3 regions of the Streptomyces corchorusii genome follow, and region 3 is predicted to be linked to each of the others. Evidence: riboswitches for the same ligand, from Rfam matches in the RefSeq annotation. Region 3 holds a riboswitch; each other region holds the start of a gene.

Evidence for each region. A riboswitch is a leader RNA that binds a small molecule or an ion and turns the genes downstream of it on or off. The one in region 3 is predicted to bind cyclic di-AMP.
Region 1: linked by a shared signal. The riboswitch ahead of AQJ11_RS28205 (M23 family metallopeptidase) and the one ahead of AQJ11_RS44255 (M23 family metallopeptidase) in region 3 are both predicted to bind cyclic di-AMP.
Region 2: linked by a shared signal. The riboswitch ahead of AQJ11_RS12550 (transglycosylase SLT domain-containing protein) and the one ahead of AQJ11_RS44255 (M23 family metallopeptidase) in region 3 are both predicted to bind cyclic di-AMP.

The regions. Positions count from the first base shown of each region.
Region 1 is NZ_KQ948361.1:220,373-229,876, forward strand. Features, by position in the region: gene AQJ11_RS28190 (bifunctional acetate--CoA ligase family protein/GNAT family N-acetyltransferase) at 1-918, opposite strand, end outside; gene AQJ11_RS28195 (HPr family phosphocarrier protein) at 1,095-1,376, shown strand; gene AQJ11_RS28200 (GntR family transcriptional regulator) at 1,602-2,288, opposite strand; gene AQJ11_RS28205 (M23 family metallopeptidase) at 2,487-3,242, opposite strand; cyclic di-AMP (ydaO/yuaA leader) riboswitch at 3,255-3,415, opposite strand; gene AQJ11_RS28210 (M16 family metallopeptidase) at 3,651-5,039, opposite strand; gene AQJ11_RS28215 (M16 family metallopeptidase) at 5,036-6,439, opposite strand; gene AQJ11_RS28220 (DNA gyrase/topoisomerase IV subunit A) at 6,699-9,158, shown strand; gene AQJ11_RS28225 (CobW family GTP-binding protein) at 9,247-9,504, opposite strand, start outside.
Region 2 is NZ_KQ948354.1:555,955-565,458, reverse strand. Features, by position in the region: gene recQ (DNA helicase RecQ) at 1-109, shown strand, start outside; gene AQJ11_RS12565 (M56 family metallopeptidase) at 187-1,134, opposite strand; gene fahA (fumarylacetoacetase) at 1,432-2,649, opposite strand; gene AQJ11_RS12555 (Cof-type HAD-IIB family hydrolase) at 2,881-3,693, shown strand; gene AQJ11_RS12550 (transglycosylase SLT domain-containing protein) at 3,734-4,225, opposite strand; cyclic di-AMP (ydaO/yuaA leader) riboswitch at 4,231-4,412, opposite strand; gene AQJ11_RS12545 (polyprenyl synthetase family protein) at 4,956-5,966, shown strand; gene AQJ11_RS12540 (LolA family protein) at 6,243-7,454, shown strand; gene AQJ11_RS12535 (ABC transporter ATP-binding protein) at 7,509-8,483, shown strand; gene AQJ11_RS12530 (ABC transporter permease) at 8,470-9,351, shown strand; gene AQJ11_RS12525 (flavodoxin family protein) at 9,359-9,504, opposite strand, start outside.
Region 3 is NZ_KQ948386.1:1,638-11,141, forward strand. Features, by position in the region: gene AQJ11_RS44240 (dihydrofolate reductase family protein) at 1-836, shown strand, start outside; tRNA gene AQJ11_RS44245 (tRNA-Met) at 910-983, opposite strand; gene AQJ11_RS44250 (PP2C family protein-serine/threonine phosphatase) at 1,108-2,328, shown strand; cyclic di-AMP (ydaO/yuaA leader) riboswitch at 2,532-2,698, shown strand; gene AQJ11_RS44255 (M23 family metallopeptidase) at 2,709-3,746, shown strand; gene AQJ11_RS44260 (aldo/keto reductase) at 3,830-4,774, shown strand; gene AQJ11_RS44265 (PrsW family intramembrane metalloprotease) at 4,836-6,134, opposite strand; gene trmB (tRNA (guanosine(46)-N7)-methyltransferase TrmB) at 6,177-7,010, opposite strand; gene lhgO (L-2-hydroxyglutarate oxidase) at 7,044-8,261, opposite strand; gene AQJ11_RS44280 (NsdA family TPR-like regulatory protein) at 8,330-9,504, opposite strand, start outside.

The DNA.
Region 1 (9,504 bases), on a different contig from region 3:
CACGACCAGCCCCTGGACGCCGTGCTCCCCGCACTCGGCGACGACGGCGGGCACGTACGCGGCCGGTACGGCGACGACGGCCAGGTCGACATGCCCGTCGATGTCCCGCACCGAGCGGTGCGCGGGCACCCCGTCGACCTCCTTGAGGTCGACGGGGAAGGCCGTGTTCACGGCGTACAGGGCGCCGGGGTAGCCGGCGTCGCGGAGGTTGCCGAGGACGCCGCGGCCCACCCCGCCGGGGGCGCGGCCGACGCCGACGACCGCGACGGAGCCGGGCGCGAGGAGCCTGCGTACCGAACGGGCCTCGGCGCGCTGCTCCCGCGCGCGCTGCACGGCGAGGGAGCGGTCGGTGGGTTCCAGGTCGAACTCCAGGCGGACGACGCCGTCCTCGAAGCTGCGCTTCTGGGTGTAGCCCGCGTCCGTGAACACCTTGATCATCTTGGTGTTGGCGGGCAGCACCTCGGCGGCGAAGCGGCGGATGCCCCGCTCGCGCGCGACGGCCGCGATGTGCTCCAGCAGGGCGGAGGCGACCCCGCGGCCCTGGTGGGCGTCCTGCACCAGGAAGGCGACCTCGGCCTCGTCGGCGGGCGCGGACGCGGGCATGCCGCCGGTGCCGATGCGGTCATAGCGTACGGTGGCGATGAACTCGCCGCCGATGGTGGCCGCGAGTCCCACCCGGTCCACAAAGTCGTGGTGCGTGAAGCGGTGGACGTCCTTGGCGGAGAGTCGTGGGTACGGCGCGAAGAAGCGGTAGTACTTCGACTCGTCCGAGACCTGCTCGTAGAAACTGACCAGGCGGTCGGCGTCATCAACGGTGATGGGCCTGATGCGCGCGGTGCCACCGTCGCGCAGCACCACGTCCGCCTCCCAGTGGGCGGGGTACTGGTGCCGGTCCTGCCGGCCCGCCGAGGTCTGCATGGGCCCCAGAGTACGGCTCGCGTCCGACAACGTCGCGAGGCAGTCTGTGGAGGACGAGAAGCCGGACCGAGGCCGCGGTCCGGTGCCGCACCGGAGGGGACGCACGTCCGCTCCGGAGAGGCTTCACGATATGGGAAACTGGTCTAGACAACCTGAACACCGAAGGGCAGCAACACATGGCTGAGCGCCGCGTCAACGTCGGCTGGGCCGAGGGCCTCCACGCCCGCCCCGCCTCCATCTTCGTCCGAGCCGCCACGGCCGCAGGCGTCCCGGTGACGATCGCCAAGGCCGGGGGCAACCCCGTCAACGCGGCCTCCATGCTGGCCGTCCTGGGCCTCGGTGCCCAGGGTGGCGAGGAGATCGTCCTCGCCTCCGACGCTGAGGGCGCCGACGCCGCCCTGGACCGTCTGGCCAAGCTGGTCTCCGAGGGCCTGGAAGAGCTGCCCGAGACCGTCTGAGCGACCACCGCGCAGAGCGCCGGAGCCGCGTTCGCCTTTCGGGGCGGCGCGGCTCCGCCGTATCCGGGACGAAGTCGACCGCACACGGACGCACTCGACCCGATGTGCCGTCGATTCACCGCCCGCAGGCGCCCGGTGAACTCCGCGGAATTACGGCACGATGAATTCGGGGCAGCAGGAAATACCCCGACGGGAAATGCCTCTTCTTTGTATACGGTGCCCTTGTTAATGCCGCGGGCCCGGCATGTTTACGGCATGTTGCGAAGTCCTCACGCGCTCCGTGGCGGGAGAAAACCGCAATCGGTGCGCCCCCGTCGCACGCTCGGCGTGCAGCGCCGTGAGCGCCCGCGCGCGCTCCGCGTCGCCACGCGCCACCGCGTCCACGATGGCACCGTGCTCCGTCCAGGACTCCACCGGGCCGACCGGCGCCTCCACCGTGTACATCCAGGCGATCTTGTGCCGCAACTGGGTGAGCATCGAGGTCAGCGAGGTGCTGCCGGAGGCCTGGGCCAGCGTCTCGTGGAACCAGCCGCCCAGCGAGCGCAGGTCCTCGTTGCTGCCCCTGCGGGCCCGCTCCTGGCCCAGCCGGACCAGACCGCGCAGCACTTTCAGGTGCGCCTCGGTGCGCCGCTGGGCGGCCCGGGCGGCGCCCAGCGGCTCCAGCAGCGTCCGCATCTCCAGCAGGTCGGCGGCCTCCTGCTCGGTCGGCTCGGCCACGCACGCGCCCGCGTGCCGGCGCGTCACCACGAAGCCCTCGGCCTCCAGGGTGCGCAGGGCCTCGCGCACGGGGACGCGCGAGACGCCGTAGCGGCGGGCCAGGACTTCCTCGGTGAGGCGGCTGCCGCGCTCGTAGACACCCGCGACGATGTCGTCCCGGATGGCCGTGCACACCGAGTGCGCCGGAATACGCATGACCGACCTCCGTCTTAATCCCCGTGAAACGTCGACGATGGACGCGTGTTCCGAGACTCTATTCCAACGAACCGGAATTTCCGACGGCGGACCCTAATCCATGGCGATTTTTTGGACAGCGGATCCGGCGGACACCGTGAAAAACGGCGAAAGCCCCGGCTCGGTGAGCCGGGGCCTCGGACAGCCGTGCGGTCGGTGTCAGACGTGCACGCCGTGCTTGCGGAGGTAGGCGACGGGGTCGACGTCCGAGCCGTACTCGGGGGTCGTGCGCACCTCGAAGTGGAGGTGCGGACCGGTGACGTTGCCGGTGGCGCCGGACAGGCCGATCTGCTGGCCCGGGACGACCTTCTGGCCCACCGCGACCCCGATGGACGACAGGTGGCCGTACTGGGTGTACATGCCGTCGGCCATGCGGATCACGACCTGGTTGCCGTACGCGCCGCCCCAGCCCGCGGAGACGACCGTGCCGGAGCCCACCGCGTGGACGGCCGTGCCGCTGGCCGCGTGGAAGTCGATGCCGGTGTGCGCACCGGAGGACCACAGGGAGCTGCTGGCCCGGTAGGCGGTGGAGACGTAGGAGTGCACGATGGGGGCCACGAAGGCGTTCAGCCGCTTGCGCTCCGCCTCCCGGGCCGCCCGGGCCTTGGCGGCGCGGACCTCCTCGGCCCGCTTCGCCGCCGCCTTCGCCGCGGCCTCCTCGGCCGCCTTCTGTTCGGCGGCCTGCTGCTGCGCGGCGGCCTGCGCGTCGATCTCGTCGGCGACGTCCTCGGACACGGCGACGACCGGGGTGAGGCCGGTCTGCTCCGTGGATGTCTCGGCGGCGAGCGCCGGGGAGGCGGCGAGGGTGCCGATCACACCGGTGGTGGTGAGGGCCGCGACGCCGGCCGCCTGGACGGTGGTCCGCTTGACCCGGCCGGGCTTGCGGTGCTTCCCGGTGGCGCACATGAACGCCATGAAGTGGCTGGTCCTTTCCTTCCCTCTCGCCTACCGGGTTAGCTGACGGGTTCGGAGCAGGAAGGTCTCCTACGGGCCCCCTCGCAGCAGCGCGGGCGCCCGATTCACCCCAGGGACGGTGGGTCCCCGGCTCCCCTGGCTCGCGCCGTACGGGGACTCGGCGATGACTGTCCGGTGCCGCGGGTGCGGCGCACTGCCTGACGAACAGCCCGGACGAAACTACGCAAGCACGCTGTCAATCCTCAAACACATCCCGGATTTTGTAGCGCATCCCACAGGGCAGACAGGCAACCTCCGCCCCAAAACGGGCATCTGGCGGACGGAGTGGAACAGCGTGGGGCCCTGACGACCCGTAGGTCGCCAGGGCCCCACGCGCGCGTGCCGTCGTCCGGCCGCCACCGCGGTCGCCTACTCGGCCGCCACCACGGTCACTTCACCGATGCCCAGCGCCTCCACCGGCGCCTTGATCTGCGACGCGTCCCCGACGAGGACGGTCACCAGGCGGTCCACCGGGAAGGCGTTCACCACGGCCGCGGTGGCCTCCACCGTGCCCGTGGCCGCCAACTGCTGGTACAGCCTCGCCTGGAAGTCGTCGGGCAGATGCTGCTCGACCTGGTCCGCCAGCGTGCTCGCGACGGCCGCCGCGGTCTCGTACTTCAGCGGCGCCACACCGACCAGGTTCTGCACGGCGACGTCCCGCTCGGCGTCGGTCAGACCGTCCGCCGCGACCGTGCGCAGCACCTTCCACAGGTCGTCCAGCGCCGGGCCGGTGTTCGGGGTGTCCACGGAGCCGCTGATGGCGAGCATCGCCGCGCCCGTGCCGTCCGGCGCGGACCGCAGGACCTGCCCGAAGGACCGCACGCCGTAGGTGTAGCCCTTCTCCTCGCGCAGCACCCGGTCCAGGCGGGAGGTGAGGGTGCCGCCGAGGCAGTACGTGCCGAGCACCTGGGCGGGCCACACCCGGTCGTGCCGGTCGGGACCGATCCGGCCGATGAGCAGCTGGGTCTGGACCGCGCCGGGCCGGTCCACGATGACCACGCGCCCGGTGTCGTCGGCGGTCACCGGCGGCACCGGCCGGGGCTCGCCCGGGGTGCCGGTCCAGGCGCCCAGGGTGTCGCCCAGCAGCGCGTCCAGGTCGGCGCCGGTCAGGTCGCCGACGACGACCACGGTGGCCGTGGCGGGCCGCACATGACGGTCGTAGAAGGCGCGTACGGCCGCCTCGTCGATCTTCTCGACCGTCTCCTCGGTGCCCTGGCGCGGACGGGACATGCGCGAGGTCGCCGGGAACAGCTCCTTGGAGAGCTCCTTGGCGGCCCGGCGGGAGGGGTTGGCCAGCTCGTGCGGGATCTCGTCCAGGCGGTTGCGGACCAGCCGCTCGACCTCGCTCGCGGCGAAGGCGGGCGCGCGCAGGGCGTCGGCGAGCAGGCCGAGGCCCTTGGCCAGGCGGGAGGCCGGGACCTCCAGGCTGAGCCGCACGCCGGGGTGGTCGGCATGCGCGTCGAGGGTGGCGCCCGCGCGCTCCAGCTCGGCGGCGAACTCCTCGGCGGAGTGCTTGTCGGTGCCCTCGGAGAAGGCCCGCGCCATGATCGTGGCGACGCCGTCCAGGCCGGCCGGCTCGGCGTCCAGCGGCGCGTCCAGCAGCACCTCGACGGCGACGACCTGCTGGCCCGGGCGGTGGCAGCGCAGCACGGTCAGGCCGTTGTCCAGCGTGCCGCGCTCGGGCGCCGGGAACGCCCACGGCTTGGCCTCGCCGGGCCGCGGCTGGGGGTGGAAGTCCATGGTGGCGAGCTCGGTCACTTGGCCGTCTCCTCGTTCTCGGTCTCGTCGCGGCCCGCCTCGACGGTCGCTTCCTGCTCCGGGTCCTCGGGGACCCCGGCGTCCGGGACGGACTCCGGGGACTTCGGCTCGTAGACGAGGACCGCGCGGTTGTCGGGCCGCAGACGGGCCTTGGCGACCTCCTGGACCTCCTGCGGGGTCACCTCCAGGACGCGCTTGACCGCGGTCAGGGCGAGCTGCGGGTCGCCGAACAGGACCGCGTACCGGCACAGTTCGTCGGCGCGGCCGGCGACCGTGCCGAGCCGGTCCAGCCACTCGCGCTCCAGCTGGGCCTGGGCGCGCTCCATCTCCTCGGCCGTGGGGCCCTCCGCGGCGAACCGGGCCAGCTCCTCGTCGATGGCGGCCTCGATGACCGGCACCTCGACGTCACCGGAGGTCTTCACGTCCAGCCAGCCCATGGAGGGAGCGCCGGCCAGTCGCAGCAGACCGAAGCCGGCCGCGACGGCCGTCCGGTCCCGGCGCACCAGCCGGTTGTACAGGCGGGAGGACTCTCCGCCGCCCAGGACGGTCAGGGCGAGGTCGGCCGCGTCGCACGCGCGCGTGCCGTCGTGCGGGAGCCGGTAGGCGGCCATCAGGGCACGCGCCGGGACCTCCTCCACGACGACCTCGCGCAGCTGCTCGCCGATGACGTCCGGCAGGGAGCCGTCGCGGGGGGCGGGCTTGCCGTCGTGGGACGGGATGGAGCCGAAGTACTTCTCGATCCACGCGAGCGTCTGCTGGGGGTCGATGTCGCCGACCACGGAGAGCACCGCGTTGTTCGGCGCGTAGTAGGTGCGGAAGAACTGGCGGGCGTCCTCCAGGGTGGCCGCGTCCAGGTCCGCCATCGAGCCGATCGGCGTGTGGTGGTAGGGGTGGCCCTCCGGGTAGGAGAGCGCGGTCAGCTTCTCGAAGGCGGTGCCGTACGGCACGTTGTCGTAGCGCTGGCGGCGCTCGTTCTTGACGACGTCCCGCTGGTTCTCCATGGACTCGTCGTCCAGGGCGGCCAGCAGCGAGCCCATGCGGTCGGCCTCCAGCCAGAGCGCCAGCTCCAGCTGGTGGGCGGGCATGGTCTCGAAGTAGTTGGTCCGCTCGAAGCTGGTGGTGCCGTTCAGCGAGCCGCCGGCGCCCTGCACCAGCTCGAAGTGGCCGTTCCCCTTGACCTGCGCGGAGCCCTGGAACATCAGGTGCTCGAAGAGGTGAGCCAGGCCGGTACGCCCCTTGACTTCGTGGCGTGAGCCGACGTCGTACCAGAGGCAGACCGCCGCCACCGGGGTCAGGTGGTCCTCGGAGAGCACCACGCGCAGACCGTTGGCCAGGCGGTGCTCGGTCGCTGTCAGGCCCCCGGAGCCTGCCTCGGCTGTGGTCGTGTGACCCATGGGCATGTACGTCCCTTCGCGAGCGGAGGCGGTTGATGGAAACCGCGGTTTTCCTGCCGTTCCTGCCACTGTATGCAAAGCGTGCGGGGCCTCGGCGAAGTTCCCGCGGGGCGTACGCCCACAGCGGATCCCGTGACCCGCCCGGGACCCGCTCCCGGCTCCCGGCGGGGCCTTGGGAACCGGGTCGCGGCACGGGTTGTCACTGCCTCGGTCCACAATGGTCGGCGTCAGTTCCGTCCATCCTTTCAGCAAGGAGCCGGCAGCGATGGCCCGCCGCAGCACGAAGACCCCGCCGCCCGACGATTCGTTCGAGGAGAGGATCCTCGACATCGACGTCGTGGACGAGATGCGTGGCTCCTACCTGGAGTACGCGTACTCGGTCATCTACTCGCGCGCCCTGCCGGACGCCCGCGACGGCCTGAAGCCGGTGCACCGCCGCATCGTGTACCAGATGAACGAGATGGGCCTGCGCCCCGAACGCGGCTATGTGAAGTGCGCCCGTGTCGTCGGCGAGGTCATGGGCAAGCTGCACCCGCACGGCGACGCGTCGATCTACGACGCCCTGGTGCGCATGGCGCAGCCCTTCTCCATGCGCGTGCCGCTGGTCGACGGCCACGGCAACTTCGGCTCGCTGGGCAACGACGACCCGCCGGCCGCCATGCGGTACACCGAGTGCCGGATGGCCGAGGCGACGAGCCTGATGACCGAGTCGATCGACGAGGACACGGTCGACTTCGCGCCGAACTACGACGGCCAGGAGCAGGAGCCGGTGGCGCTGCCCGCCGCCTTCCCGAACCTGCTGGTCAACGGCTCCTCGGGCATCGCGGTCGGCATGGCGACGAACATGCCGCCGCACAACCTGCGCGAGGTCATCGCCGCCGCCCGCCACCTGATCCGCAACCCGAACGCGGACCTGGACGCGCTGATGAAGCACGTCCCCGGCCCGGACCTGCCCACCGGCGGCCGGATCGTCGGCCTGGACGGCATCCGGGACGCGTACGCGACCGGCCGCGGCACCTTCAAGATGCGCGCGACCGTCTCGGTCGAGACGGTCACCGCCCGCCGCAAGGGCCTGGTGGTCACCGAGCTGCCGTTCACGGTCGGCCCCGAGAAGGTCATCGCGAAGATCAAGGACCTGGTCAACGCGAAGAAGGTCCAGGGCATCGCCGACGTCAAGGACCTCACCGACCGCGAGCACGGCCTGCGCCTGGTCATCGAGATCAAGAACGGCTTCGTGCCGGAGGCGATCCTGGAGCAGCTGTACAAGCTGACCCCGATGGAGGAGTCCTTCGGCATCAACAACGTCGCCCTGGTCGACGGCCAGCCGCTCACCCTGGGCCTGAAGGAGCTGCTGGAGGTCTACCTGGACCACCGCTTCGACGTGGTCCGGCGCCGCAGCGAGTTCCGCCGCGGCAAGAAGCGCGACCGGCTGCACCTGGTCGAGGGCCTGTTGACCGCGCTGGTCGACATCGACGAGGTCATCCGGATCATCCGGTCCAGTGAGAACTCCGCGCAGGCCAAGGAGCGCCTGATCGAGCGCTTCTCGCTGAGCGAGGTGCAGACGCAGTACATCCTCGACACGCCGCTGCGCCGGCTCACCAAGTACGACCGGATCGAGCTGGAGGCGGAGAAGGACAAGCTCACCGCGGAGATCGAGGAGCTGACCCGGATCCTGGAGTCGGACGTGGAGCTGCGCAAGCTGGTCTCGGCCGAACTGGCCGCCGTGGCGAAGAAGTTCGGCACCGACCGGCGCACGGTCCTGCTGGAGTCCGCGGGCGCCCCGGCGGCCACCGTCCCGCTCCAGGTGGCCGACGACCCGTGCCGGGTGCTGCTGTCCTCGACGGGGCTGCTGGCGCGTACGGCGACCGACGAGCCGTTCCCGGAGGCGGCGGGCGCCAAGCGCGTCAAGCACGACGTGATCGTCTCGGCGGTGCCGGCGACCGCGCGCGGGGTGATCGGCGCGGTGACCTCGGAGGGCCGGCTGCTGCGGATCAACGTGGTCGACCTGCCGCAGCTGCCCGAGCAGGCCGGCGCGCCGAATCTCTCCGGAGGTGCCCCGCTGGCGGAGTTCGTCTCCCTGGAGGACGACGAGACGGTGGTCTGCCTGACCACGCTGGACGAATCGTCCCCGGGTCTCGCGCTCGGCACCGAGCAGGGCGTCGTCAAGCGCGTGGTGCCCGACTACCCGTCCAACAAGGACGAGTTGGAGGTCATCACGCTCAAGGAGGGCGACCGGATCGTCGGCGCGGTGGAGCTGCGCACCGGCGAGGAGGACCTGGTGTTCATCACGGACGACGCGCAGCTGCTGCGCTTCCAGGCCTCCATCGTGCGCCCGCAGGGCCGCCCGGCGGGCGGCATGGCGGGCATCAAGCTCACCGAGGGCGCGAAGGTGATCTCCTTCACGGCGGTCGACCCGGCCGTCGACGCGGTGGTGTTCACGGTCGCGGGCTCGCGCGGCACGCTGGACGACTCGGTGCAGACGACGGCCAAGCTCACCCCGTTCGACCAGTACCCGCGCAAGGGCCGGGCCACGGGCGGCGTGCGCTGCCAGCGGTTCCTGAAGGGCGAGGACTGCCTGTCGCTGGCCTGGGCGGGCCCGACGCCCGCGCTCGCGGCGCAGAAGAACGGCACCCCGGCGGACCTGCCGGAGCCGGACCCGCGCCGGGACGGCTCGGGCACGTCGCTGGCGAAGACGGTGGCGGTGGTGGCGGGGCCGGTGCTGTAGACGGGCTCCGGGCGGGCTCCCCGGGGGCCGCCCGGTGGCTCTAGGCGGGGCTCCAGGCGGGGCTCCAGGCGGGGCTTTAGGCGGGGCTTTAGGCGGGCGGATCCTCCACGTCGGCGTCCGCTTCGTCCGGGCCCTGTACGTAGCGCAGGACGCCCCACATGCCGTGTTCGTCGGTGTGTGGGGCGTCGTCGCCCCTGCACGCCTCCAGTTCCTTGCCGAGGGTGTCGGCGTCGATGCCGGTGCCGATCAGCACGAGCTGGGTGAGGCGGTCCTCGCGGGGTGCCCAGGGCTCCGGGTAGAAGCGCAGGAACCGGCCGACGGCGTGCACGGCGTAGCGGTTGAGCGG
Region 2 (9,504 bases), on a different contig from region 3:
GGTGGCCGCCGACACCCAGGCCGCCGCTGCCACCCCGGCCACCGCCGACAGCCAGGACGCCGACTGGCCCGAGCCGACGGACGAGCCGGAACCGGACGACTGGATATAACCGGGACACCCGGACACCGGAACACCCGGACCCCCGGGACAGCCCGGGACGCCCGGGGCGGGGCCTCTGCGGTGCCGTCAGGCCCGCAAGGACAGTGCCGTCAGGCCCGGTGCGAAGGTGATCAGCAGCGGGAGCAGCGGCACCAGCGCGGCCACCGTCGTCGTCAGCGCCCGGTGCCGGCGCAGCAGCCGGGGCGGCGGCTCCAGCAGGCGGTCGACGCGCTCGCCGAGGAGGCGGCGGCTGGAGTCGCAGGACAGGACACCCCGGTGCTGGTTCAGCTCGATCAGGGCGAGGGCCGTGGTGAGGTGCCCGCAGCGCCGGGAGGCCGTGTCGTCGGCGGCCAGCTCGACCAGGCGGTGCGTCTGGTCGCAGAAGTGGGCGAAGAGCGGCACGCGCGGGAAGCCCGTGGCGAGGGCGGTGGACAGGTGCAGCAGCCAGTCGTGGTGGGCGCGGGCGTGCCCGCGCTCGTGGGTGAGGACGGCGTCCAGCTGAAGGTCGGTGAGGCGGTGCAACGCCCCTGTGGTGACGACCAGTTGCGGTGGGTGCCCCGGCATCCACCAGGCGTCCGGGTACTCGTCCTCCAGCACCAGCATCGGCCCGCGCGCCGCCGGCAGTCCGGCCGGCAGCTCGGGGGCGCGCTCGCGCAGGTGCGCCCGGGCCTGGTCGCGGCTGCGGCGGGCCTCGACGAGTTCGCGGGCCAGCATCGCCGTCGTCCAGGCGGCCCCGCAGGCCAGCAGCACGGTGAGCGCGGCGGCCCACCCCGGCGCGGTGGACAGGTCGTAGGCGGCGGTGACGGCGGGCGGCGCGGGCGCGAACACGTGGTCGCGGACGGTGTGGAAGACGGCCGCCGCGCCCAGGACCAGCGCGGTCAGGCAGCACAGCAGGACGGTGGCGACGAGACACTGCCACACCCACAGCGCGACCACGGGTTCCCGCTCGGGCCAAGCGGCACGGGTCAGCGCGCGCGGCGCCGGTACGGCGGCCGTCAGGGCGACGACGCTCAGCAGGAGCAGGCAGACAGTCATGCCGGGGCTCCGGTTCCTGGTCGGAGAGGTGTGCGGGTGACGGTGGTGCCGGGCACGCGTCACGCGACAGCGGCTCGCGTGTGGTGCGTGCCCCGTCAGTATGACGAAGACGGGCGGCCGGAGTCAGGTGTCGACACCGATCGGCCGGGACCGGCCGGGTCCGCGACCCCCGCCGCGCCCGACCGGCCCGCCACACAAGCCGCCCGGCCCGCCCGCTACGCAAGCCACCCGGCCCGCCCGGCGCGCCCGTCCGGCGCTCCCCGCCCGGCAACCCCCGCCCCGTAACCCTCCGCGGCGTCAGCCCGACACCACCCGCCCGCTGACCTCGCCCAGTCCCACCCGGCTGCCGTCCGCGCCCGGGGCCCATGCCGACAGGGTGACCACGTCGCCGTCCTCCAGGAAGGTCCGCTTGCCGTCGGGGAGTTCGAGGGGGTCGCGGCCGTTCCAGGTCAGTTCCAGCAGGGAGCCGCGCTGGCGTTCGGTGGGGCCGCTCACCGTGCCGGAGCCGTACAGGTCGCCCGTGCGCAGCGAGGCGCCGTTCACGGTCAGGTGGGCGAGCTGCTGGGCGGCGGTCCAATACATGGTGGAGAAGGGCGGTTCGGAGACCACATGGCCGTTGACCGCGACCGAGATGCGGAGGTCGTAACCGCCGGGCTCGGTGCCGGGCGCCGAGTCGTCCAGGTAGGGCAGCAGCGGATGCGTGCGCTCCGGAGGCGCCACGCGCGCGTGCTCCAGCGCCTCCAGCGGGGTGATCCACGCCGACACCGAGGTGGCGAAGGACTTGCCGAGGAACGGGCCGAGAGGGACGTACTCCCAGGCCTGGATGTCCCGCGCGGACCAGTCGTTCAGCAGGCAGAGCCCGAAGACGTGCTCCCGGAAGTCGCCGAGGGCGACGGGGGTGCCGAGCCGCGACGGCACGCCCACGACGAAGCCGACCTCGGCCTCGATGTCCAGCCTGATCGAGGGGCCGAAGACGGGCGCGGGGTCGGCCGGGCCCTTGCGCTGCCCGGAGGGCCGTACGACGTCCGTGCCGGAGACGACCACGGTGCCGGAGCGGCCGTGGTAACCGATCGGCAGGTGCTTCCAGTTGGGGGTGAGGGAGTCCTCGGCGTCGGGGCGGAAGATCCGGCCGACGTTCCGGGCGTGGTTCTCCGAGGCGTAGAAGTCGACGTAGTCCGCGACCTCGAAGGGAAGGTGCAGGGTCACCTCGGACAGAGGGTGGAACAGCGGCTCGACGACCGCGCGGTGGGCCGGGTCCGTGACCCAGGACGTAAGGGCGCGCCGTACGTCCGACCAGGTGGCGCGGCCGGCGGCCAGCAGCGGGTTGAGGGTGGTCCGGGCGAGCAGCGGCTGGTGGGGCGAGCCGAGCGCGGCGGCTGCGGCGCCCGCGTCGAGGACGTGGTTCCCGAGCCGGACGCCGATCCTCCGCTCCGTGCTGCCGGAGGGCGAGAACACGCCGTAGGGGAGGTTGTGCGGACCGAAGGGGTCGCCCTCGGGGACGTCGAAGGGGGGCATGGGGTGCTGCCTCACTCTCATCCGGGCCACGCATGGCACTGCGTTCCATGTGGTCGGGCCACACGTTACGGCCGAGCCGCGTTTCTTGGGCAGTGCCTCACCGGCTGGCCGCGGCCCACGGCTGCGCATCGCCCACCGAGCCGTCCACGGCGAGCGGTTGGGCGCGGGCGGTACGTAAGTGCGGGGAATGAGAGGTGAGTCGGCGGAGCGTGCTGTCCGTATTCTCTGATCATGGCACCCACCCCGGCATATGCACTGATCGCCACTGACCTGGACGGGACGCTGCTGCGCGGCGACGACACCGTCTCGGACCGGTCCCTCGCCGCGCTCGCGCGGGTGGCACGGGCCGGCGCCCGGCACCTGGTGGTGACGGGCCGCCCGGCCCCGCGGGTGCGACCGCTGCTCGCGGACCTCGGCCGCGCCGGGCTCGCGGTGTGCGGGCAGGGGGCCCAGGTCTACGACGCGGCGACCGACCGTCTGCTGTGGTCGGTCCGGCTGGACCGGGAACTGGCCGAGACGGCGCTCGGCAAGATCGAGGCGGAGGTGGGGCAGGTCTACGCGGCGGTCGACCAGGACGGCGTGGACGGGCTCACGCTCATCGAGCCCGGCTACCGGATGCCCCACCCGACGCTGCCCGCGGTGCGGGTCGGCCGGCGGGACGACCTGTGGTGCGCGCCCATCAGCAAGGTGCTGCTGCGGCACGCCACCCTGTCCGACGACGAGTTGGCGGCCGTGGCCCGTGCGGCGGTGGGCTCGCTCGCGACGGTCACCATGTCGGGGCCGGGCACGGTGGAGCTCCAGCCGTGCGGGGTGACGAAGGCGACCGGGCTGGCGCTGGCCGCCGAACGGCTCGGGATCGCCGCCGAACGGGCCCTCGCCTTCGGCGACATGCCCAACGACATCCCGATGTTCGAATGGGCCGGGCGCGGTGTGGCCATGGCCAACGCCCATCCGGAACTCAAGGCGGTGGCCGACGAGGTCACCTTGTCGAACGAGGACGACGGCATCGCCGTCGTCCTCGAAGGACTCTTCCCGGCCGGCTGACCGGGATGTCAGGAGCGCCCGGCCCGGCCGCCGGTGCCGGTCAGTACGCGCCGAACACGTTGTCGATGGACCCGTACCGCGCGGCCGCGTAGTTGCAGGCGGCGGTGATGTTGGCGACCGGGTCGTAGATGTCGAAGGACGTGCCGGCCACGTGGTACGCCTTGAACGTCGGGTCGATGACCTGGAGCAGGCCCTTGGAGGGGATGCCCTTGGCGGCGTTGGAGTCCCAGAGGTTGATGGCCTTCGGGTTGCCCGAGGACTCGCGGATGATGTTGCGGTAGATGCCGTTGTAGGTACCCGGGATGTGCTTCTCGGCCATGATCGCCAGCGACTCGCGGATCCAGCCGTCGAGGTTGTCCGGGTAGCCGGCGGGGGTGGTGGCCGCCGTGGTGGTGGCGGTGCTGGGGGCCGCGGAGGCGTCGGCCGCGCCGATGAGCGGCAGGGCGAGGACGGCGGCACCGGTGCCGGCGGCGGTGAGCGCGCGGACGAGGCGGTTGTTCCGGGTACGGCGGGGCTGGGCGACAGCAGACATGGGGGCGTTCCTCTCCGGCGCCTGCGAGGTGAGCTGTCGGGTTCGGGCGGGGAGGTGCCCGGCCGTGCTCCTGACGGAGGCATGGCTTCACCCCTAGCCGTCCCGGCGCGGCGTGTGCCGTTCCGGACCGGCGGCTTACCTGGGTCCCCCGCTCCTGCCGTACGAATGAGTTCGTCGATGGGTATGCGGGCGGCGGCAGGATTCGGCGTCCGCCCGACGGCCCGGAACGTATGCGAGAGCACATGTCGGGAACAAGGGCCGGATTCATACAACGTGCGATTTGACCTTGATCGACAGCGTATGGGGTGCTTGATCCTTTGCGGTTGCCAATCCTCAACTCGCCGACAGGGCAAGGAGTCACGGCGGCCGGGCCGAGGGGGCGGGCCGGCCGGGCGCGTGACCCAACTCACGAAATAGCAAACAGTTTCAATTCGGACATGGGGGATTAGGGGGATTCGCGCCTGAAGTCGGGGAGATGGTGGAACCCGGCATATGAGGGGCGTCGTTGCGGAGGTGCGGGCGCGGTGTCCGGATTACTCCTATATGGATAAAAATCCGCTCACACTGTGTGATCAAAACCATGCCGGTCATGATCCGGTATCGCCCGGGCTGGACCGGTGGGCGCTATCGGTGATCGAAAGAGGACCGGATACGCTGACTTGAGTGAGGGCAGCGACCTATCGACAAACCGCGTAATCGCCAGCAGACACCAGCAGACAGGAGACCCCTCGTGACCGTCGTCGGGCCGTTCGGGCTGAGCGTGCGGGACCAGGCTCTGGAAGCCGATGTCCAGGCCGGATTGGCGGCTGTCGAGGAAGGCTTGCTCGAAGCCACCAAGAGCGAGGTCCCGTTCATCACGGGGGCCGCGCAGCACCTCGTGCGGGCGGGCGGGAAGCGGTTCCGGCCACTCCTCGTGATGCTCGCCGCCCAGTTCGGCGACCCCTACGCGCCGGGCGTGGTGCCCTCGGCCGTCGTCGTGGAGCTGACCCATCTGGCCACGCTCTACCACGACGACGTCATGGACGAGGCGGCCGTACGGCGTGGCGTGGACAGCGCCAACACGCGCTGGGGCAACTCCGTCGCGGTCCTCACCGGCGACTTCCTCTTCGCCCGCGCCTCCCAGATCCTCGCCGACCTCGGCCCCGAGGCGGTCCGGGTGCAGGCACTCGCGTTCGAACGGCTCGTCACCGGCCAGATCCTGGAGACCGCGGGTCCCTCGGACGGCCGAGACCCGGTCGAGCACTATCTGGACGTGCTCGCCGGCAAGACGGGCTCCCTGGTGGCGGTGTCGTGCCGGTTCGGCGCGATGATGTCCGGCGCGGACGAGACGGTCGTCGACGTCCTCACCCAGTACGGCGAACGGCTCGGCGTCGCCTTCCAGCTCGCGGACGACGTCCTGGACATCGCCTCCGACTCCCACGAGTCCGGCAAGACCCCGGGCACCGACCTGCGTGAGGGTATCCCGACCCTGCCGGTGCTCCGGCTGCGCGAGCGGGCCGCCCGGCTGGGCCTGCCCGAGGACGTCGCGCTGTGCGAGCTGCTGGACTCCGACCTCAGCGACGACGCCCGGCACGCCCAGGCGCTGGCCGCGCTGCGCGCGCACCCCGCGCTGGAGCAGGCCCGCCGGGACACCGTGCGGTACGCGGAGGAGGCGCGGGCCGCGCTCGCCCCGCTGCGCGAGTGCGATGCCAAGGCGGCGCTGATCGAGCTGTGCGACGCGGTCGTGCACCGCGCCGGCTGACCTGGCCGGTCACCCGGCCGGTCACCCGTACGGGCCCCGGCATCCGGCACGACCCCTACGGGTCGGGTGGAGGAACCACCGCCGGGTGTCATACCGCAGGTGTAGACGGAGTTGGCTCCGAGGTCTGACGCTTGTGCACAGCCGATTTGGTCAGATGGACACCACGGAAATCACCACTCCTCACCGTTTCGGGTGAGAATGGCGGCTCAGGGTGGACCAGCGGAGCAGCGGACCAGCGTGAGGACAGCCGCCGCCGACGACGGAGGTAAGGCACACATGGCACCGTACGAATCCGACGACGCAGTGGGCGCCGCGCACGACGAGCACCCGCGTACCGGCCGGCGCAAGGCCGCCCGGTACGCCGTGCCGGTCGCGGTGGTGGGGGTGGCGGCGGCCACGATCGGGCTGGTCCCGGCGCTCGCCGACTCCGGTGACCCCGACCTGCCGAAGATCAGCGCGCAGCAGCTCATCGAGAAGATCGCCGCGTCGGACGTGCAGCGGCTGTCCGGCACGGTGAAGATCAGCACCGATCTCGGCCTGCCCGACCTCGGCGGCCTGGAGGACGGCCTGATGTCCGGCTCGGGCCGCGGCGGCTCGGGCGACGGCTCCTCCGCCGACCCGCAGGCCAAGCTCACCGAGCTGGTCTCCGGCACGCACACCCTGCGCGTCGCCGCCGACGGCCCGGACCGGCAGAAACTGTCGCTGCTGGAGAGCGGCGCCGAGTACAGCCTCATCCACAACGGCAAGGACGTCTGGGGCTACGACAGCAAGAGCAACGAGGTCTACCACTCCACCGGGGCCGGCTCCGGCAAGGACCGCGAGGGCGAGCCGCCGGCCACCCCCAAGGACTTCGCCGACCAGGCCCTGAAGTCGGTGGACGACACCACGTCCGTCACCGTCGACGGCACCGCGCAGGTCGCCGGGCGCGACGCCTACAAGCTGCTGATCCGGCCCAAGCAGTCCGGCACCACGGTCGGCGCCATCAGCATCGCCGTGGACGCGAAGACCGGCATGCCGCTGAAGTTCACGCTGACCCCGAGCAGCGGCGGCGCCGCCGTCCTCGACGCGGGCTTCACCCAGGTCTCCTTCGCCCGGCCGGCCGCCTCCACGTTCGACTTCACGCCGCCCAAGGGCGCGAAGGTCACCGAGGAGAAGGACGCCCCCGGGGCCCGGGAGCACACCCCGAAGCACGGCGAGGACTTCGCCGGGGGCCTGGCGGGCAAGGACGGGCTGAAGGTGCTGGGCAAGGGCTGGACCTCCGTCGCCACCTTCGACACCGGCGCCAAGGGCGGCCTGCCGACCGGCTCCCAGGGCGGTGACCTCGGCGGCTTCCTCGGTTCGCTGGGCGACCCGGTCTCCGGGAAGTTCGGCAAGGGCACGGTCTTCTCCACCCGCCTGGTCAACGCCCTGATCACCGACGACGGCAAGGTGTACGCGGGCACGGTGACCAAGGAGGCGCTGGTGAAGGCGGCCGACGCGGGGAAGTGACCCCCCGGGCGCACCGCACCGGATGAGACGAACCGGATGAACCGAGGGGAGCCGATGGACGAGCCGTCCGCCACGCAGCCGGAGCCGGGCGACACGACGGCGAGTGTGATCGCCACGCACGGCCTCACCAAGCGCTACCGCGGCGGACAGCTCGCCGTGGACGGTCTGGACCTGACCGTCCCGGCGGGCAGCGTCTTCGGCTTCCTCGGCCCGAACGGCTCCGGCAAGACCACCACGATCCGCATGCTGATGGGCCTGATCGAGCCGACCGCGGGCACCGCCCGGGTGCTCGGCCGGCCCATGCCGCGGGCGGCCCGTACGGTCCTTCCGCAGGTCGGCGCCCTCATCGAGGGCCCCGCTCTGTACGGCTTCCTCTCCGGCCGGGACAACCTGCTGCGCTACGACGCCGCGGACCCGACCGCCGACCCGCGCACCCGGCGCGCCCGTGCCGCCGCGGCGCTGGACCGGGTCGGCCTCGCAGCCGCCGCCGGCAAGAAGGCGAAGGCGTACTCGCTCGGCATGAAGCAGCGTCTGGGACTGGCCGCCGCGCTGCTCCAGCCGCGCAGACTGCTCGTCCTGGACGAGCCCACCAACGGCCTCGACCCGCAGGGCATGCGCGAGATCCGCACCCTCGTCAGGGAGTTGGCCGCCGACGGCACGACCGTCTTCCTCTCCTCCCACCTCCTCGACGAGATCGAGCAGGTGTGCACCCATGCGGCGGTGATGGCGCAGGGCCGGCTCGTCACCCAGGGCGCGGTGGCCGACCTGGCCGCCGGGGCGCGCGACCGGCTGGTGGTGACCACCCCGGACCCGGCCGATGCGGCACGCGTGCTGAAGGAACTGGGCGTCGGGGACGCGACGGCCGACGGGGAGCGGGTCACCGGTGAGCCGCCCGCGCGGGATCTGGCCGACGTGACCGCGGCCCTGGTCACGGCGGGCGTCCGGGTCCGGGGCCTCACCGTCGAACGGGCCTCGCTGGAGGACGCGTTCGTGGCGCTGACGGGGGAGGGCTTCGATGTCGCGGGCTGATGTGCTCCAGGCGGGCGCCGGGCGCCGGCCGAACCCCCTGTGGACCCTCGGGCTGTTGCGCAGCGAGCTGGTCACCACCGTCCGCCGCTGGCGCACGCTGGCCCTGCTCGGGGTGCTGGCCGCGGTGCCGGTGCTGGTCGGGATCGCCGTGAAGATCGAGACGCGGGGCGGCGGGCCGGCGGGCGGCGGCGGCGAGGGCCCGGCGTTCATCTCGCAGATCACCAACAACGGCCTGTTCCTGGTCTTCACCGCGCTGGCCGCGACCCTGCCGTTCTTCCTGCCGATGGCGGTCGGCGTCGTCGCGGGCGACGCGATCGCCGGGGAGGCCGGCGCGGGCACCCTGCGCTATCTGCTGGTCGCGCCGGCCGGCCGTACCCGGCTGCTGTTCACCAAGTACGCGACGGTGCTGGCCTTCTGCCTGCTGGCCACACTGGTCGTCGCCGTCTCGGCACTGCTCGTCGGCGCGTTGCTCTTCCCGCTCGGCGAGCTGACGACGATCTCCGGCACCCGGATCAGCTTCGCCGAGGGGCTGGGCCGCGCCCTGCTCATCGCCCTGGTCGTCGCCGCGTCACTGGTCGGTGTGGCGGCCCTCGGCCTGTTCGTGTCGACGCTCACCAACAGCGGCATCGCGGCGATGGCCACGACGGTCGGCCTGCTCATCACCGTGCAGATCGTCGACCAGATACCCCAACTGCACGCCCTCCAGCCGTACCTGTTCCCGCACTACTGGCTGTCCTTCGCCGACCTGATGCGCGACCCCGTCTACTGGGACGACCTGGTGAAGAACCTCGGTCTCCAGGCGCTGTACGCGGCTGTGTTCGGCGCGGCGGCCTGGGCGCGGTTCACGGCGAAGGACATCAACGCCTAGCGCCGGCTCACCGGGGTGCGGCGCCGACGGCCTCGTACGGGAAGCGCGCGAGGGGCGCGTCCTGCGCGAAGAACGTCTTCGCGCGCGCCAGCGCGTCGGCGTCCTTGCGGACGTCGCCGGGCGCGCTGCCGTTGCCGAGCAGGACGCCGCCGA
Region 3 (9,504 bases):
GGCACACCGGCGGTGACAAGATCGTCTACACCACCGACCAGGGCGCCGAGCGGGCCGCCCGCCGCCTCGGGAGCACCGCCGACGTCGTTCCGCTCGGTCCCGTCCTGGACTGGCGGGCCCTGCTGGAGCACCTGCACGACGTGCGCGGCGTCGGCCGTCTGATGGTCGAGGGCGGCGGCACGGTCCACACCCAGCTCCTGCACCAGGGCCTCGCCGACGAACTCCAGCTGGTCCTCGCCCCCCTGTTCGTCGGCGACCCCGCGGCGCCCCGCCTGTTCGGGCCGGGGGCCTACCAGCCCGGACGGCTGCGCCTGCTCGACACCCGCCGGATCGAGGACGTCGTGCTCATGCGGTACGTGCCGACGGCGCCCGGCACCGGGGCGGTCGCCACCGCCGCCGACCGCCACTGGCTGCGCACCGCCTGTGAACTGGCGGCGCTGTGCCCGCCGTCGGAGACGGCGTTCAGCGTCGGTGCGGTGGTGGTGGCCGCCGACGGTACGGAGCTGTCGCGGGGGTACTCCCGCGAGGGCGCCGATCCGGTCGTGCACGCGGAGGAGGCGGCGCTCGCGAAGATCGCTCCCGCCGACGCGCGGATCACCGGCGCCACGGTGTACAGCAGCCTGGAGCCCTGCGCCCGGCGCGCGTCCCGGCCGGCGCCCTGTGCCGAGCTGATCCTCCGGGCCGGGGTGCGCAGGGTGGTCACCGCGTGGCGTGAGCCGGACACGTTCGTGGCGGGGGCCGACGGAAGCGGGGTCCTGGTCGCGGGGGGCGCGCGGGTCGTCGTGCTTCCCGAGCTGGAGGAGCTCGCCAAGGCGCCGAACGCCCACTTGCTGTGAGCGCCCGCCCGGCCCGGGGCCGGAAACGACTCAGGGCCCGGAATCCGCTGGATTCCGGGCCCTGAGTCTTCAGTAGCGGGGACAGGATTTGAACCTGCGACCTCTGGGTTATGAGCCCAGCGAGCTACCGAGCTGCTCCACCCCGCGTCGTTGTGACTCCAGTGTACGCCATGCGCGGGACCGCTCGCACACCCCTTTCGGCCCACACCGGTCGCCGCCCGCTCCGGGGCCCGGAAACCTGGAGGTACGTCGGACAACCGGGAGACACGCGGTGCGCCCTGGAAAGGTGGAGGAGAGCCCGTACGCCAGGGCGGGCGGCCGGCTTCCCGGCGACCCCGTGCCCGACCCGGGCCTCGGGGACGCACCGGTGCCGGTGCGCGCCCGCCGCCGTCCGGGCCCCCGTGCCCTGGCCCGCACCCTGCCCGCCCTGCTCATCGTCTGCGGTGTCCTGTACGGCCTGCTCGCCCCGGACGACTTCACGGCCGTCCCGTTCTTCACCGCGGCCCCGCTGGTCGCCGCGCCCTTGTCGTCGTTGCGCACCACCGTCCTGACCGGCCTCGCCTCCCTCGCCGCCGCCTACGCCGTGCACACCGACGCCGGGGTCCATCCGGCCGTGGGCACCCTCACCGACGTGGTCACCGTCGCGACGGTCGCCCTGCTGGCCGTCGCCATCAACCGGGTGGTCCGCCGCGGCGACCGGCGGCTCGCCTCCGCCCGGGAGATCGCCGAGGCCGCCCAGCGGGCCGTCCTGCCGGAGCCGGACGAGCGGATCGGCGGCTACGAGATCGCCGCCTGCTACGAGGCGGCACGGCAGGACGCGTTCATCGGCGGCGACCTGTACGCGGTGCAGGACAGCCCGTACGGCGTCCGGCTGGTCGTCGGGGACGTGCGCGGCAAGGGCATGGGCGCGGTCGCCGCGGTGGCCGTGGTGATCGGCGCGTTCCGGGAGGCGGCCGAGCAGGAGGCCACGCTGGAGGCGGTCGCCGAGCGACTGGAGCGGGCGCTGGCCCGCGAGGGCACCCGGCGCGACGGGATCGACGCCTTCGAGGGGTTCACCACCGCGGTCCTCGCCGAACTCCCGCACGGCGACGGCGTCGTACGGATCGTCAACCGCGGCCATCCGCCACCGCTGCTGCTGCACGCCGACGGCACCCTGCGCACCCTGGCCCCCGCCGAGCCCGCGCTGCCGCTCGGCATGGGCGACCTCGGCCTGTGGCCGGACCGGGCCACCGAGACCGCCTTCCCGAGCGGCGCGACCCTGCTGTTCCACACCGACGGCCTGTCCGAGGCCCGGGACGCCCACGGCCGGTTCTACGACCCCGCACGGCGGCTCGCGGGGCGCACCTTCCCCGGCCCGGCGGCGCTGGTCGGCCGGCTCGCCGAGGAGGTGCGCCGGCACTCCGGGGGCGGCATGACCGACGACATGGCGCTCCTCGCCGTACGACGGCCCGCGACGTCACCGACGGTCACCGGGCGAGCGCCGTCCGCATAACATCTGAGTCACCATCAAAACCGAAGGTGACTGCTGAACCGGGCCGGCGCCCGGTCAACTCGCCCGCTTTGACGGGGTAGTGGCCGATAACTCCGCCGGTAAAGACGCGAATGATCAAGCCGAACGGCTTGGAAAGTGACTGGCAAGTCTATTAACGTTCGATAACGCAGCGCGGTCGTCACAGCCGTCACAAGAGGCGGCTCCGTGCGCACACGCCGAATCCCGCAAGGGAGCCGGGGAACCACCACCCTGGGGTGAATCACGCGGATGCCGCCGTGAACTCACGGAGTCCACGACCGGTATACGCGCGTAGGAGACCTTCCTGCTCCGAACCCGTCAGCTAACCCGGTAGGCGAAAGGAAGGAAAGGAGTACGCCCGCGTGGCGTCCAACCGGCCTGTCCCAGAAGCCCCGTTCATACCGGCACAGCGCGAGCCCGAGACCTTCGGGTACGGCGCCTACCAGGCCGAGGAGGGCCCCTGGGAGGAGTGGAACCCCACCGAGGAGTCCGTCGCCCCGGTGCGCGGCCGGCACCGCGTCGCCAAGCAGCGCGGCGGCTTCGCGCGCAGCTCCACCGTCCTGGGCGTCGGCGTCATGGCCGCGGTCGGCGCGGGCGGCATGGCCAGCGCCAACACCGGCAAGCCGCCGGTCTCCATCTCCCTGCCGGACCTGCCCTCGGTCGGCTCCCTCTTCGGCGACGACTCCGCCGACCACCAGCCGGCCCAGGCCGCCACGGCCACGCTGAGCACCGTCGGCGTGACCACGGCCGCCGGCGAGGACGGCGCCGACGCGGGCGAGGCGCTGCGCAACCGGATCATGGCCCAGGCCGAGCAGCAGCAGGGCCAGGCCGAGAGCAAGGCCACCGCCGCCGCGGTCGCCGCGGCCGAGAAGCAGAGCGCCGACGCCGCCGCCCAGGCCGAGAAGGAGGCCGCCGCCAAGGCCGCCGCGGCCAAGGAGAAGGCGGAGGCCGCCGCCGAGAAGAAGGCCGAGGAGGAGCGGCTGGCGAAGCTGGCCGAGCAGTACACGCTGCCCACCTCCTCGTACACGATCACCTCGACCTTCGGCCAGGCCGGCGGGATGTGGTCCTCCGGCTACCACACCGGCCTCGACTTCGCCGCACCCACCGGAACCCTGATCAAGGCCGTGCACAGCGGCACGATCACCGAGGCGGGCTGGGCCGGCTCCTACGGCTACCGCACGATCCTCACCCTGGACGACGGCACCGAGCTGTGGTTCTGCCACCAGTCCTCGATCAGCGTCTCCGTCGGCCAGAAGGTGGCCACCGGCGAGGTCATCGGCCGCGTCGGCGCGACCGGCAACGTCACCGGCCCGCACCTCCACATGGAGGTCCACCCCGACGGCCAGCCCACCGGCATCGACCCGATGGCGTGGCTGCGCGACAAGGGCCTCACCCCCTGACGGCCCGCCCCTCGCGGGAACTTGGCGGGAACTCGGCCCCGGCGGTGGGATGCGATCACCCACCGCCGGTGTTGACATGACGTATGACGTCACTTCGTAAACTCGGTTCTTCCGATCTTGAGGTCTTCCCGCTCTCCCTCGGCGGCAACGTGTTCGGCTGGACCGCCGACGAACAGACCTCCTTCGCCGTTCTCGACGCCTACACCGCGGCGAGCGGCAACTTCGTCGACACCGCCGACTCCTACTCCGCCTGGATCGAGGGCAACCAGGGCGGCGAGTCGGAGACGATCATCGGCAAGTGGGTCAAGGCCCGCGGCAACCGCTCCGAGGTCGTCATCGCCACCAAGGTCAGCCAGCACCCCGAGTACCAGGGCCTGTCCGCCGCCAACATCAAGGCCGCCGCCGACGCCTCCCTGCGCCGCCTGGGCACCGACCACATCGACCTCTACTACACCCACTACGACAAGCCCGAGGTGCCGGTCGAGGAGATCATCGGCGCGCTGGACGAGCTGGTGAAGGCCGGAAAGGTGCGGCACATCGCCGCCTCCAACATCAGCCCCGAGCGGCTGCGGGCCTCCCTGGACTTCTCCGACCGCGAGGGCCTCGCCCGCTACGTCGCCGTCCAGCCGCACTACAACCTGGTCTCCCGGGACACCTACGAGGGCCCGTTGCAGGACCTCGTCGCCCGCGAGGGCCTGTCCGCCGTCCCGTACTTCTCCCTCGCCTCGGGCTTCCTCACCGGCAAGTACCGGCCCGGCAAGACCGTCGACAGCGCCCGCGCCGAAGGAGCGCAGAAGCACGCGGAGTCCGAGCGCGGCCAGAAGGTCCTCGCGGCCCTGGACGAGATCGCCGCGGCCCACGAGGCCCCGGTCGCCACGGTCGCCCTGGCCTGGCTCGCCGCCCAGCCCACGGTCACGGCCCCGATCGCCTCGGCGAGGACGGTGGAACAGCTTCCGGCGCTGCTGGGGGTGGCGGAGCTGAAGCTGACGGAGACCGAGGTGGCCCGCCTGACGGAGGCGTCCGCCTAGCCCGTCCCCCGCGCGACGGTGCGGCCCGGCGGTGCCGGAGGACCCCCGTCAGCCCCCGTGACTACGTCCGGTACGGGTTGTACGCGGGGTACGGCACCGCCGGATACCCGTACGGCGCCGCCGCCCCCCACTGGCCGGGCGGCGGAACGGACGCCCTGCTCGCGTACTCCAACGCGGGCCGGGCCACATCCCTGCGCCGCCACAGCTCGTCCAGCAGCTCACGCTCCCGGACGACGAAGTCGGGCCCGGCCTTGCCCTTCCGCCCCCGGTGCCGCAGGAACGCCAGCGAGGTCGCGCACGCCTCGTACCGGGCCACCTCCCGCGCCGCCTGGCGCCCGTGGTGGTGGCGGGCGTAGTCCCGGGCCATCCGGCGCGCCCGCATCGACCCGAGCGCGAACGGCTCGGCCGGCCCCAGCCACCCGGCCAGCACATACGTGGGCAGCTCCGCCCGCACGGTCCGCAGCTCCCGCTGCCGGGTCCGGATCGCGAGCCAGGTCACCACCGCGAACGCGGGCACCATGAAGGCGCCGTAGACGGCGAAGAAGCCGTACTCGCCGAAGGTGGAGGAGCCGTTCCAGAAGGCGTGCATGCCCATCGCCAGCAGCAGCCCGCAGACCGGCAGCAGCACCCGCCGCGCGTGCTGCCGCTCGGCGGACAGCGCGGCGACGCCGAAGCCGATGCCGGTGAGGACGGTGAACAGGGGGTGCGCGAACGGGGACATCACGATGCGCACGAAGAAGGTGGCGGCGGTGACGGAGGCGATGCCGCGGTCGCCGGTGAGCTGGTCGGTCCCGAAGGCCGTACCGAGATAGAGGATGTTCTCGGTGAACGCGAACCCGGTGGCGGTGACGCCCGCTATCACCACCCCGTCCACGATCCCGGTGAAGTCACGCCGGCGGAAGAGGAACACCAGCAGGACGGCGGCGGCCTTCGCGGACTCCTCCACGATGGGGGCTATCACGGTGGCGCCGAGCGTGTCGGCACTGGCCGGATCCGCGGTCGAGGTGGCGATCCACTTGGTCGCGAAGCTGTTGGCCACGATGGCTATCAGCGCCGCCGCACAGGCCCCCCAGGCGAAGGAGAAGACCAGGTTCCGCCAGGGGCCCGGCTCCACCCGGTCCAGCCACCGGAAGGCGGCCATCAGCCAGGGCACGGGCAGCACGGCGAGCCCGAGACCGACGAGGAAGCCCTCCGTGCCGGTCTGCCGCCGTACGAGCGCGAGGATGACCAGGCCGGACAGGGCCAGCAGGGAACTCAGTGCTCCGTACCGCACCCACCTGCGCTGCCACCAGTGCGGGTGGTGGAGCACACCGCCGCCGGGACTCGGGGGATACGTCGGAAACGGAGGACTGGTGGCCACGGCATCGACCCTAACGGTGGCGGGACGAGGGGCTGGAACGGATTATCGGTCCTGCTCAGCGGTGGTGTGCGGGACGCGCCGGAACAGCAGGTCGTTCACCACATGTCCCTTGTCCAGTCCCTGTCCCTCGAAACGGGTCAGTGGCCGGAACTCCGGGCGTGGTGCGAAGCCGCCGTCCGCCTGGGTGTTCTCGAAGCCGGGGTGCGCGGTGAGCACCTCCAGCATCTGCTCGGCGTACGGCTCCCAGTCGGTCGCGCAGTGCAGGAGCGCGCCGGGCCTCATCCGGGACGCGGCGAGCGTCAGGAACTCGGGCTGGATGAGCCGCCGCTTGTGGTGCCGCTTCTTGGGCCAGGGGTCGGGGAAGTAGACGCGCAGCCCGTCCAGCGAGTCCGCGCGGAGCATCTCGCGGAGCAGGATGATCGCGTCGCCGTTGCCCACCCGGACGTTGGACAGGCCGCTGCGTTCGGCGAGACCCAGCAGGTTCCCCTGGCCGGGGGTGTGCACGTCGACGGCCAGGATGTTGGTGTCCGGGTCGCCCGCGGCCATCCGCGCGGTGGCCTCGCCCATCCCGAACCCGATCTCCAGGACCACGGGCCGGTCGTTGCCGAACAGCTCGCCGAGGTCGATCACCCGCTGCCCGTCGATGTCCAGCCCCCACGTGGGCCACAGCCGCTGCAACGCGTCGGCCTGCCCGGCCGTCACCCGGCTCCGCCGCGGCTGGAAGCTCCGGATCCGCCGTTCGAAGTGCGACCCGGCCGGATCGGCCTTGGGCCCGTCGGGAAAGCGCGGCTCGCCCTTGGCCCGGGTGTGCCGGACGGGGGCACCGGGGCTGTGGGGGGCCGGGCGCGGGGCGGGGGCGTTCAGGGAGTCAGACACAGTACGACCGATTTTACGGGTGCCCACGGGCCACTACAGCGAGCCGAGCATCGCCAGCGCCCGGCGCCCGATCTCCCGCCCGATCGGCAGCGAAGCCGTGGCCGCCGGCGAGGGCGCGTTCAGCACGTGCACCGCCCGCGCCCCCTCCCGGATCAGGAAGTCGTCCACCAGCGTCCCGTCCCGCAGCACCGCCTGCGCCCGCACCCCGGCCGGGGCCCGCACCAGGTCCCCGGCCTCCACCGCGGGCAGCAGTCTTCGCACGGCCTCCAGGAACGCGCCCTTGGACACTGACCGGCGCAGCTCGCCGGCGCCGTACCGCCAGTGCCGCCGGGCGATGGCCCAGGACCCCGGCCACGCGACCGTCCCGGCCAGCTCCCGGGGCCGTACGACCCCCCAGTCGTACCCCTCACGGGCGAGCGCCGGCACCGCGTTGGGCCCGATGTGCACGCCCCCGTCGATCCCGCGCGTCAGATGCACCCCGAGGAACGGGAACGCCGGGTCCGGCACCGGGTACACCAGCCCCCGCACCAGTTCCGGCCGCGCCAGCTCGTAGTACTCCCCGCGGAACGGCACGATCCGCACCTCGGGGTCGTCGCCGGTCAGCCGCGCCACCTCGTCGCAGTGCAGCCCGGCGCAGTTCACCAGCACGCGCGCGCGTACGACGTCCCCGGCCGCGGTGAGCACGGCCACGCCCCGCTCCGGCCGCCGGTCCACGCGCACGACCCGGGCGCCGTAGCGGATCTCCGCCCCGGAGGCCCGCGCCAGCTCGCCCGCGACGCCCACGAAGTCGCACACCCCGGTCGTACCGACGTGTATGGCGGCGAGGCCGCGCACCTGAGGTTCGTACTCGGTGATCTGCGCGGGTCCCAGCTCCCGCACCGGGATGCCGTTCTCCCGCCCCCGCTGCACCAGCGCGTGCAGCCGTGGCAGCTCGTCCCGCTCGGTGGCGACGATCAGCTTGCCGGTGACGGCGTGCGCGATGCCGTACTCGGCGCAGAACTTCACCATCTCGGCGGCGCCCCGCACCGCGTACCGCGCCTTGAGCGAGTCCGGCCGGTAGTAGATCCCGCTGTGGATGACCCCGCTGTTGCGCCCCGTCTGGTGCCGGGCCGGCCCCGGCTCCTTCTCCAGCACGATCACGCGCGTACCGGGCGCGGCCCGGGTGATCGCATACGCGGTCGACAGCCCGACGATCCCCCCACCGATGACGAGCACATCACAGTCGTACGCCCCGGCCCGCACCTGCACCACCTCCGCCTCCGATAGTGCATTGCGCCACTGACAACGGCTTCAAACGCCGGGTGCGGCAGTGTCCCTCTCTACGCCGGAGCCATCAGCAGGGGCCGGGCCCGCTCCCGCAGCTCCACCACCCGCGGCTCGTCCCCGTACGGCTCCAGCCGGTGCAGGAGGTCCTTCACGTACTCCGTCGTCCGTGCCGACGAGATCCGCCCGGCCACCTCCACGGCCCGCACCCCCTGCTCGCACGCCGCGTCGAGGTTGCCCGACTCCAGCTCGGCGACCGCGGAGACGACCAGCCTGAGCCCGTGCGAGCGCACGAACTCCTCCGTCGGCTTCGACAGCGCCTGCTCGGTGAACCTGCGCACCTGACGCGGGGCCTTCAGGTCCCGGTAGCACTCGGCGGCGTCCGCGGCGAACCGGTCGTACCCGTAGAAGCCGAGCCAGGACGGGTCGTTGTCGCCGGGACGGGAGCGTTCCAGCCACCCCTCCGCCGCCTTCAGTGCCGCGCCGGCCGCCTGCGCGTCTCCCGCGCGCGCGTGTGCCCGCGCCTCGACCAGCCGGAAGAAACTCATCGTCCGCGCGGTCGCCAGCCCCCGGTTCCGCTCCAGCGCGGCCTGCGCCAGATCGACCCCCTCGTCGCCGAAGCCCCGGTAGGTCGCCTGCAACGACATGGAGGCGAGGACGTAGCCTCCCAGCGGGACGTCCGCCGCCGCCCGCGCGAGCCGCAGCGCCTGGATGTAGTACCGCTGCGCGGCCTCCTGCTGCCCGGTGTCGAAGGCCATCCACCCGGCGAGCCGGGTGAGTTCGGCCGAGGCGCCGAACAGGGCGCGGCCGACCTCGTCGGAGTAGGAGCCGAGCAGCAGCGGGGCCGCCTCCACCCGCAGGCACTCCGGCACCATCGAGGAACGCCAGTCCCCGCCGCCGTACTTGGAGTCCCACCGTCTGGCGTCCTCGGCGGCCTCCCGGAGCTTGCGCACATCGCTGTGGCCGACTTTGATCGGTGCGCCGGACCCCTCGGCGGAGCCCGCCTCCCGCGCGACCGAGCTGTCGGCGGGGGTTATCAGCCAGCGTGAGGCGGGCGTTGCGTACGCGCTGACCGCGAACGACCCGGCGAGCGACTGCCAGATGCCGCCGGAGCCGGCGCGGCGGCCGGCGAGGTCGAGGCGGTACAGCTCCGTCGCGGACTTCACCGCCTGGCCCACGTCCCTCGGGAAGGCGAGACCCACTTCGGGCGCGGGATCGGCGTCCGCCAGGC